One region of the Streptomyces sp. SAS_270 genome, then DNA from elsewhere that is predicted to be linked to it. Evidence: riboswitches for the same ligand, from Rfam matches in the RefSeq annotation. Region 1 holds a riboswitch; each other region holds the start of a gene.
What was found. A riboswitch is a leader RNA that binds a small molecule or an ion and turns the genes downstream of it on or off. The one in region 1 is predicted to bind cobalamin.

Region 1 (3,266 bases):
GCCAGTTCAGCTCCACGTCGTAGTGGTCGGGGTGCAGCACACCGCGGGCCGTGCGGGTCTTCTCCCAGGCCGGCAGCGGGCCGCTGCGCTCGGCGAGATCGGCGGAGGCCTCGTACGCGGCGAGCATGATGCGCTCGGCGATGCGGGTGGAGAGGGCCTTGGCCTCGGGCGAGTCGAAGGGGACGCGCAGCTTGAAGAAGACGTCCTGGAGGCCCATCGCGCCGAGGCCCACGGGGCGCCACCGGGCGTTGGAGCGGCCCGCCTGCTCGGTCGGGTAGAAGTTGATGTCGACGACCCGGTCGAGGAAGGTGACGGCGGTGCGGACCGTCTCGTCCAGTCGCTCCCAGTCGATGTCACCGACCGCCGTGTCGACGAACGCGCCCAGGTTCACCGAGCCCAGGTTGCAGACCGCGGTCTCCCCGTCGTCCGTGACCTCCAGGATCTCGGTGCACAGGTTCGAGGAGTGGACGGTGTGGCCCGGCTCCGCCGTCTGGTTGGCGGTGCGGTTGGCGGCGTCCTTGAACGTCATCCAGCCGTTGCCGGTCTGCGCGAGCGTGCGCATCATGCGGCCGTACAGGTCGCGGGCCGGAATGGTCTTCTTGGCGAGCCCGGCCTCCTCCGCCTTGCGGTAGGCGGCGTCGAACGCGTCGCCCCACAGGTCCACCAGCTCGGGCACGTCGGCCGGTGAGAACAGCGACCACACGCCGTCCTCGTTCACCCGGCGCATGAACTCGTCCGGGATCCAGTGCGCGAGGTTCAGGTTGTGCGTACGCCGGGCGTCCTCACCGGTGTTGTCGCGCAGCTCCAGGAACTCCTCGATGTCGGAGTGCCAGGTCTCCAGGTAGACCGCGGCCGCGCCCTTGCGCCGGCCGCCCTGGTTCACCGCGGCGACCGAGGCGTCGAGGGTCTTCAGGAACGGGACGATGCCGTTGGAGTGCCCGTTCGTGCCGCGGATCAGCGAACCGCGGGAGCGGATACGGGAGTACGACAGACCGATGCCGCCCGCGTGCTTCGAGAGGCGCGCGACCTGGTGGTAGCGGTCGTAGATGGAGTCCAGCTCGTCCAGCGGGGAGTCGAGGAGGTAGCAGGACGACATCTGCGGGTGCCGCGTACCGGAGTTGAAGAGCGTGGGGGAGGAGGGCAGGTAGTCGAGGCGGCTCATCAGGCGGTAGAGGGCCGCGACTTCGTCCACCGCTCGGGTGGTGTCGTCCTCGGCGAGGCCGGAGGCCACGCGCAGCATGAAGTGCTGGGGCGTCTCGACGACCTTGCGGGTGATCGGGTGCCGCAGCAGGTAGCGGCTGTGCAGGGTGCGCAGGCCGAAGTAACCGAAGCGGTCGTCGGCGCCGGTGTCGATCAGCGCGTCGAGACGGGCCGTGTGCAGCCGTACGAACTCGGCGGTGCGATCCGCGATCAGACCCTCGCGGTGCCCGACCGCGACCGAGCCGGAGAACGACGTGACACCCTGCGACGCGGCCTCGGCGGCGATGCTGATCGTCAGCAGGCGCGCGGCGAGCCGGGAGTAGGCGGGGTCCTCGGAGATGAGGCCCGCGGCCGCCTCGGTGGCCAGCTCGCGCAGCTCCGCCTCGTCGGCCCGGGCGGAGCGGCCGCGCAGCGCGGCGGCGGCGACCCGGCCGGGGTCGGCGTCGGGGAGGTCGGCGGTGAGGTCGGTCAGGGTCCGCAGCAACGCGGTTCCCGGAGCGTCGGCCTCGGCCCCTGTCACGGTGGTCGCGGTCGCCTCGGTCGCTGAAGCCGGATCGACTGGCGCGATGGTCACGTGGGACTCTCCCTCGCTCGGCACGGGGCCTGGGGCGAGGGCAGCGGGGCGCACGGGCTCGGACAGGCCGGCGCGCGTCCAGCTGGCCCACTCCGCGAGGCCCGGACGTCTTGGCACCCGGGCCGGTCGGCCGGGCGCGCTGTCGGCAGGACCTCGGACTGGTCAGGCGCGCATACGCGCACAAGTACACCGTTGCGGGACAGTTCCGGATTCGCACCGGATTCCCCTGCGGCGACAGCGAGCACGAGCATACATCTTGTGCCGGGCTGCGGGAGCACCCCCACATGTTGTGTCGCGCTGCTGTCGAAGGGTGTCGGAGCGTCAACTCTTGGGCGGGTGGCGAATGCTGGGGCGCCGTCGCGGCCGGCGCCGGTCCGGGCACGGCAACGGGCCGCCGGATCTCTCCGGCGGCCCGTCCGGGACTCCGTGCCTCTAGGGGGTGTTGTGAAAGTCCCGCACAGCGCCCACGGCGCCCGGCACGCACCCTCGCCGCACCGGCCGAAGCCCCAAGTACGTCCAGTACGAGGGCCTTCGTCCGGCACGCCGAGGGCACGCACCGAACACCGCGGGCACCGCACAGGACTTTCAAAACACCCCCTAGTGCGAGGTCCCCGCCGTGGCCGGCGGCAGTTCCACCTGGACCCCGGGGTCGCCCGCGTCAGCCGTGTAGTCCGACGGAGACGTCTCGTCGACGCCGTCCGGGGCCTTCAACGCCCGCAGGACGAAGGTCAGGACCACCGTCACCACCACGTTCAGCACGAAGGCCGTCAGACCGATGTAGCCGATCTCCCCGATGCCGGGGATCTCCTTCGAGCTCCCGCCGAAGTGCGCCTGGGTCGGCGAGGCGACCCCGTACGCGGCGACCGTGCCGTAGACCATGCCGACCGCCCAGCCGGCGAGCAGCGCCCAGCGGTGGAACCAGCGGGTGAACAGACCGCCGACCAGCGCCGGGAAGGTCTGCAGGATCCAGATGCCGCCCAGCAGCTGGAAGTTGATGGCGACCGTCTTGTCCATGGTGAGGACGAAGACCAGCGCGCCGACCTTCACCAGGAGCGAGACCAGCTTGGAGACCTTGGTCTCCTGCTGCGGGGTCGCGTCCGGCTTGATGAAGTCCTTGTAGATGTTGCGGGTGAACAGGTTCGCCGCGGCGATGGACATGATGGCCGCCGGTACGAGCGCGCCGATGCCGATCGCGGCGAACGCCACGCCCGCGAACCAGTCCGGGAACATGTTCTCGAAGAGCTGCGGGATGGCGAGCTGCCCGTTCTGCACCTTCACCCCAGCCGCGATCGCCATGAACCCGAGCAGCGCCAGCAGGCCCAGCATCAGCGAGTACAGCGGCAGGATCGTGGTGTTGCGGCGGATCACGTTGCGGCTGCGCGAGGACAGCGTGGCCGTGATCGAGTGGGGGTACATGAACAGCGCCAGCGCCGAGCCGAGGGCGAGCGTGGCGTAGGTCCACTGCTGCGGCTCGGCCGGCGCGAGCGCGCCG
Region 2 (3,266 bases), on a different contig from region 1:
CGGGCGTACCCCGCGCAGACCAGCAGGGCGACGCCGAGCACGCACGCGCCCACCCACACGTCCGTCCAGCCGGCGCCGCCGAGTGAGCCGAGCAGCCAGAACAGCACCCCGCGGGTGGTCTCGGCGTCGGCGGCGGTCATGACGACGAAGGAGGTGAGGGCGGAGAAGAGCTGCATGGCGGCGACGCCCGAGAGCACCACGCGGTCGGTGGTGCCGCCGAGCGTGTGGCTGAGCAGCAGGACGAGCGCGAAGGACAGGACCGCTCCGGCGAACGCGCCCGCGGACACCGACACGGCCCCGCCCCCGACGCCGAGGACGACCACGGCGACCGCGCCCGTCGACGCGCCGGACGACACCCCGAGCACGAACGGATCGGCGAGCGGGTTGCGCAGCAGGGACTGCATCACCGCGCCGCACACGGCGAGGCCCGCGCCGCACACGGCCGCGAGCAGCGTGCGCGGCAGCCGGAGCTGCCACACGATTCCGTTCCGGATCGGCGAGACGTCCGTGCTCCCCCACCCGAGGTGGGCCGCGACGACCGACCAGACGTCGCCGACCCGGATCTGCGCGGGTCCGATGGTGATCGCGACGGCGATGGACGCGCACAGCGCGGCGAGCCCGGCCGCCGTCGACAGCAGTCCCTTGACCGTCACCCCGCGAGCCCGAACCGGCGCAGTCCGGCGGCCACTTGCTCCACGCCCTCCACGGTGCGGATGGTCGGGTTCATGGCCTGGCCGCTGAGCAGGACATAGCGCTTGTGCCGGACGGCGGACATGTTTTTGGTGACCGGGTCGGACTCCAGGAAGGCGATCTTCCGGGCGGCCGACTCGGCGGTCTGCGACTTGCGCGTGAGGTCGCCGATGACGAGCACGTCGGGGTCGCGGTCGGCGACCGTCTCCCAGTTGATCTGGGGCCACTCCTCGTGCGTAGCGCCGAAGGTGTTCTTCGTGCCGAGTGCGCGGGTGATGACGCCGGGGGCTCCGCAGCAGCCCGCCATGTAGGGCGACTGGGCGTTGGCAAACCAGTACAGGAGGGTGACGTCCGAGGCGTCGATTCCCGAAGTGGCCTTCGCCATGCGCTGCTTGAGCGAGGCGACGAGCCTCTCGCCCCGCTTCTGCACCCCGAACACCTTGGCCAGGTCCCGTACTTCGCCGTAGACGGTGTCGATGGTCAGCGGTTGCTTGCGCGAGCCGTCCCCGTCACCGGAGTTGTCCTTGCCCGCGCAGTCGGACGGGGAGACGTAGGTGGGGACGCCGACCTTCTCGAACTGGTCCCGGGTGGCCACGCCGCCCTTGCCCAGTGTGGAGACGAAGGAGGCGGCGACGAAGTCCGGTTCGGTGTCCAGGACCCGTTCGAAGGAGGGGTTGTTGTCGGCGAGCCGGGGCACCTTGGCGTTCGCCTTCTCCAGGCCCTTCATCACGGGGTCGGTCCAGGTGGCCGTCCCGGCCATCCGGTCGGCGAGCCCGAGCGAGAGCATGATCTCGGTGGCGCCCTGGTTGAGGGAGACGGCGTGGCGCGGCGGGGCCGCGACTCGGACGGTCCGGCCGCAGTTGTCGAGGGTGACGGCGGTCTTCGCCGAAGCGGTACCGGACGAGCCGGAGCCGCAGCCGGTCAGCAGCAGCGCGCCGGCGATCAGCGGGGCGGCGCGGCGGGTCATACGTGCGGTGGGCACGGGAGTGGGTCCCCAGTCGTCGAGGGCTCAAGCGCGGAGCCCGGTCGTACGGTCTCCCCGGCGGCACTCGACCGGCGGGGCCGCCAGCAGGTCTTCGGACTCGGGGTCACGCGAACGAGGCGCCTTCCCGGACTCTTCGTGGTCCAGTGGCCGATGCCCCGCCCGTCGCCCTCACCGCTGCGCGTCAGCTCCGGATTCGCACCGGATTCCCTGACCCACGTACATGGGTTCGACTGGCCTCGAAAAGTTATCACGGGGCGTGCCGGGAATCGCCTGCCGCCCTGGGCTGTTGCCACCCGCAGAGCCCCTGGAGCGGGGCGAGCCGCAGACGCACCGCAGCCGGACCCGCAGCCGCGGAGACAGAGGAGACACACCATGTACGGCGACCAGGAGACGGTCAGCAGGATCCTCTCGGAGCTCGGCGACACCTGGGCCGTCGTGGGCCTCTCGACCAACCGGGACCGCGCGGCCTACGGCGTCGCCGAGGTGCTGCGCCGGCACGGCAAGCGCGTCGTCCCGGTCCACCCGAAGGCCGAGACGGTCCACGGCGAGCAGGGCTACGCCTCCCTCGCCGACATACCCTTCGAGGTCGACGTCGTCGATGTCTTCGTCAACAGCGACCTGGCCGGCCCGGTGGCCGACGAAGCCGTGGAGATCGGCGCGAACGCCGTCTGGTTCCAGCTGGGGGTCGTCGACGAGGGGGCGTACGAGCGGACGCGCGCCGCGGGGCTGGACATGGTCATGGACCGCTGCCCGGCGATCGAGTACCGCCGACAGGGCATTTAGGACTTCCGAGGGGTGCCTCAACCGGCCGGTACGGAAACGTGGTTGACGGTTCACGAGGCACCCGGGTTTCCTGCTCGGATGCCCACGCTTCGCATCGAGCAGCCGACGGACGAAGCCGGTCTCACGGACTGGCAGTACGTCCACAACACGGTCATCCCGACCCACGTCCTGTCCCTCGACGACGTGCGGGAGCGGACCGGCCGCAACCGCATGGAGGTCGCCCGTCTCGGCGACGTCCTGGTCGGCTGCACGACGGTGCGTCCGCCCGACGACGAGACGCCCGCGGCCACGGTGATCGCCCGCGTGCTCGCGCCGCACCGACGGCAGGGGCTCGGCGCGCAGCTGTACGCGCGCGCTCTGGAACAGGCGCGGGAACTGGGCACTGAGGCGATCGAGACGGTGGTCCTGGCCTCCAACGAGGACGGCCTGCGCTTCGCGCTCCGCAATGGATTCGTCGAGGTCGAACGCTATCTGCTGCCGGGCGACACCATCGAGTGGATCAGCCTGCGGCTGGCCTGAGCCTCAGCCCCGGCCGGCCGGCTCCTCGGCGAGGAACCCTTCGACCGCGTCGGAGAAGAAGTCCGGATCGTCGATCCACGGGAAGTGGCCGGTGCCCGGCTGGACGGTCATCCGCGCCGCGGGGAACAGCCCCGCGATGTCGGCGGCGACGCGCGGCAGCGGGCCGCTGTCCACTTCGCCCGCGAGCAGCAGCGCCCGTCCTTCCCATCCGGCGAGGGCGGCGAGCGCGGTGCGAGTTGCGTCCGGTGTGAAGGCGCCCGAGGACGCGTACAGGCTCGCTGCCTCCTCG
Region 3 (3,266 bases), on a different contig from region 1:
TTCGGCTACCCGCGTCTTGTGACTACGACGACATCTCAGCAGGAGCTCTATCAATTCCTGGAGGACCGCTTTGCCTGCGCACAGGCCTGCACGGAATGCGCGCGGGAGTGCGCGCTGCGTGCGAGCCTCGCGGAGCCGGACGGATCCGAAGAGGACCAACGCGTAAGGCGCGAAGGCGTCCTGTGCGCCGAGGTGTGCGACGCGACCTGTCGCGTGCTGTCCGAGCAGATCCGCGAGGACGAGTCCGGCCTGCGCATCCAGGCGGAGTGGTGCCGCGAGGTCTGCCTGGCGTGCGCCCGGGTCTTCGACGAGTACGCCGGCGCCGAGGACGGGGCGAAGGCCTGCCGCATCTGCGCCCAGGCCTGCACGGACTTCATCGCGACACTGCTCTGACGGACTTCCTCGCGACACCGCTCCGAGCGCGGAGCTCACCTCGTGCCCGGCGTCAGTCCGAGACCCCGAGCGGCCGTCCGGCCCGTACGTTCCAGCGCCCCGATCGCCCGCTGAACTCGGTGGCGGTCAACGGCGGCACGTCGACCCGCCAGAACGCGGACTCCGGTGCCCCCAACGTCCGTACCACCAAGGCGCGTACGACCTCGGGCTCCACCACGGCGACCGTCCGGCCCGCGACGTGTGCGGTCGCGTCCAGCCAGTGCGCCACCCGTGTGCAGAAGGCCTCCACCGACTCGCCGTCGTGCGGCGCCGAGCCCGGATCGGACAGCCATCGGGCCACCGCCTCCGGTTCCCTCGTGCTCACCTCCTCCAGGGTCGCGCCGCGCCAGCGGCCCACGTCCAGGCCCGCGAGTTCCGGCGCGTCCGCCGCCGTACCGAGGCCGAGTGCGTGTGCGGTCTCGCGGCAGCGCACCGAGGGGGAGACCAGCGGCCGGTCCACGGCCGCAACCGCCCCCGCGGCCGCCCGCGCGAGGCGCAGCCCCGTGGTATCAACCGGACATCCGTCGTCGAAGCGGGCTTCCCGTACGGCCACACTCATTGCGGCTGAGATCAACATCACTCGGCTCGTCATACGTCCACTCTCGTGCTCAACACCCGTGTGAAATCGGGGAACTGACGACGTGACCAGGCCACCGGCGCGCCCTCCGCGCCTTCGTGCGCCCTTGGCCGCAACCCCGGTTCGCGGTACGGTCTCGTCGATATTGACGACGGTTCGGCGGAAGCCGGTGAGAATCCGGCACGGTCGCGCCACTGTAAGCCCAGCAAGAACCACTCCCACCAGGGGTGGTGAAGGTCGAGCAAGTCAGACCCGCAGCCGTCGTCCTGTGCACCACCGAAATGGGACGCGAGTTCCCCAGGAGGTTCTGCCCCATGGCGCAGTCCGTCGCTCAGCCGACCGCTACACCCACCGCTGTTCCCGCCAAGCTGCCGATCGGTGCGATCGCCCCCTGGGCGGTCTTCTTCGGCATCCTGATGCTGGTTCTGCTCTACTTCGTCGGCGCCGAACAGGGCGCCACATCCGTGATGTCGGGCTCGGACGTTCACGAGTGGGTGCACGACGCCCGCCACCTGCTCGGCTTCCCCTGCCACTGACGGCGCCGGGGAATCGTAGAAGCTCATGAATTCCGCAACTGTCAGAAACCTCCTGGTACGGGGCATGCTCGCGGGTCTCGCCGCGGGCCTGCTCGCCCTGGTCGTCGCCTACTTCCTCGGTGAGCCGCGCGTGGACTCGGCGATCGCCTACGAGGAGTCGCACAGTCACGAGCACGGTATGGAGGTCGTCTCCCGCACGATGCAGTCCACCGGTGGCCTGGCCACCGGCGTCCTCGTCTACGGGGTCGCTTTCGGTGGCATCGCCGCCCTCGCGTACTGCTTCGCGCTCGGCAGGATCGGGCGCTTCGGACCGCGTGCCAGTGCGCTGCTCCTTGCGGCGGCGGGCCTCTTCGCGGTCTACGTCGTGCCGTTCCTGAAGTACCCCGCCAACCCGCCGTCCGTGGGCGAGCCCGACACCATCGGTAAGCGCACCACGCTGTACTTCCTGATGATGGTGCTCAGCGTGCTGCTGGCCGTCGCCACCGTGATCCTGGGCAAGCGCCTCGCGCCACGCCTGGGCAACTGGAACGCGACACTGGCCGCGGGGGCGTTCTTCCTCCTCGCCATCGGCCTCGCATACGCGTTCCTGCCCACGGTGAACGAGGTGCCGAAGGACTTCTCGGCCACCCTCATCTGGCAGTTCCGGCTGGCCGCCCTGGCCATTCAGCTGACCCTGTGGACGGCCTTCGGGCTGATCTTCGGTGTGCTGGCGGAGCGGGTGCTGTCACCGAAACCGGCCAAGGCCGCGGAGAAGCGAGCGGAGGCGCGGGCGACTCCCGTCGCACGCTGACCACCACTCGATCGCCGCACGGCTTCATCGATCCACCGATCGATCCACCGAAGTGCCGCTCGACTGCGCAGGGCCCCCGGATATGGCGCGAATCCTGGGGGCCTTTCGCATGCGTACGTCACCGGCATTCCCAATTTCTGAAACACGTTCTACGGTGTGCGCCGTCAGGTCCGGCCTTGGGAGCCAGGAGGCGCCGTGCATCTCGAATACACGCCCGAGCAGCAGCGGTTGCGCACCGAGCTGCGCGGATACTTCGCGGACCTGGTGCCCGACCACGCCTACGCGCGCTACGGCGACCCCGCGGCCCAGAAGCGCTTCTACCGCGAGACGATCCGCCGGCTCGGCACGGACGGCTGGCTCGGCGTGGGCTGGCCCACGGAGTACGGCGGGCGCGGTCTGAGCCCCATGGAGCAGTTCATCTTCTTCGACGAGGCCGCTCAGGCGGGCGTCCCGCTGCCGCTGATGGCCCTCAACACGGTCGGCCCGACGATCATGCAGTTCGGCAGCGATGAGCAGAAGGCGTACTTCCTGCCGCGCATCCTCTCCGGCGAGATCGACTTCGCGATCGGCTACAGCGAGCCGGACGCGGGGACGGATCTCGCCGCGCTCAAGACCCGGGCCATACGTGACGGAGACGAGTACGTCGTCAACGGGCAGAAGATCTGGACGACCAACGGCGACACAGCCGACTGGGTGTGGCTGGCCGTGCGCACCGACCCTGACGCGCCGCCGCACAAGGGCATCACCATGCTCCTCGTGCCGACCTCCGACCCCGGCTACTCCTGCACCCTCATCAACACCCTCGCCTCGCACGACACCACCGCCAGCTACTACGAGAACATCCGCGTCCCGGCTTCCCGCCGGGTCGGCGAGGAGAACAAGGGCTGGCGGCTGATCACCAACCAGCTCAACCACGAGCGCGTCACGCTCG

Region 2: another riboswitch for cobalamin. It lies ahead of ACN6LB_RS03085 (ABC transporter substrate-binding protein); the one in region 1 lies ahead of ACN6LB_RS28020 (ribonucleoside-diphosphate reductase subunit alpha).
Region 3: another riboswitch for cobalamin. It lies ahead of ACN6LB_RS24895 (CbtB domain-containing protein); the one in region 1 lies ahead of ACN6LB_RS28020 (ribonucleoside-diphosphate reductase subunit alpha).

What each region holds. Positions count from the first base shown of each region.
Region 1 is NZ_JBMNDS010000048.1:66,244-69,509, forward strand. Features, by position in the region: gene ACN6LB_RS28020 (ribonucleoside-diphosphate reductase subunit alpha) at 1-1,774, opposite strand, end outside; cobalamin riboswitch at 1,902-2,025, opposite strand; gene mctP (monocarboxylate uptake permease MctP) at 2,372-3,266, opposite strand, start outside.
Region 2 is NZ_JBMNDS010000003.1:84,584-87,849, reverse strand. Features, by position in the region: gene ACN6LB_RS03090 (FecCD family ABC transporter permease) at 1-653, opposite strand, end outside; gene ACN6LB_RS03085 (ABC transporter substrate-binding protein) at 650-1,657, opposite strand; cobalamin riboswitch at 1,741-1,925, opposite strand; gene ACN6LB_RS03080 (CoA-binding protein) at 2,048-2,458, shown strand; gene ACN6LB_RS03075 (GNAT family N-acetyltransferase) at 2,537-2,977, shown strand; gene ACN6LB_RS03070 (alpha/beta fold hydrolase) at 2,981-3,266, opposite strand, start outside.
Region 3 is NZ_JBMNDS010000040.1:3,166-6,431, forward strand. Features, by position in the region: gene ACN6LB_RS24885 (ferredoxin) at 19-393, shown strand; gene ACN6LB_RS24890 (histidine phosphatase family protein) at 446-1,024, opposite strand; cobalamin riboswitch at 1,124-1,286, shown strand; gene ACN6LB_RS24895 (CbtB domain-containing protein) at 1,324-1,545, shown strand; gene ACN6LB_RS24900 (CbtA family protein) at 1,571-2,335, shown strand; gene ACN6LB_RS24905 (acyl-CoA dehydrogenase family protein) at 2,531-3,266, shown strand, end outside.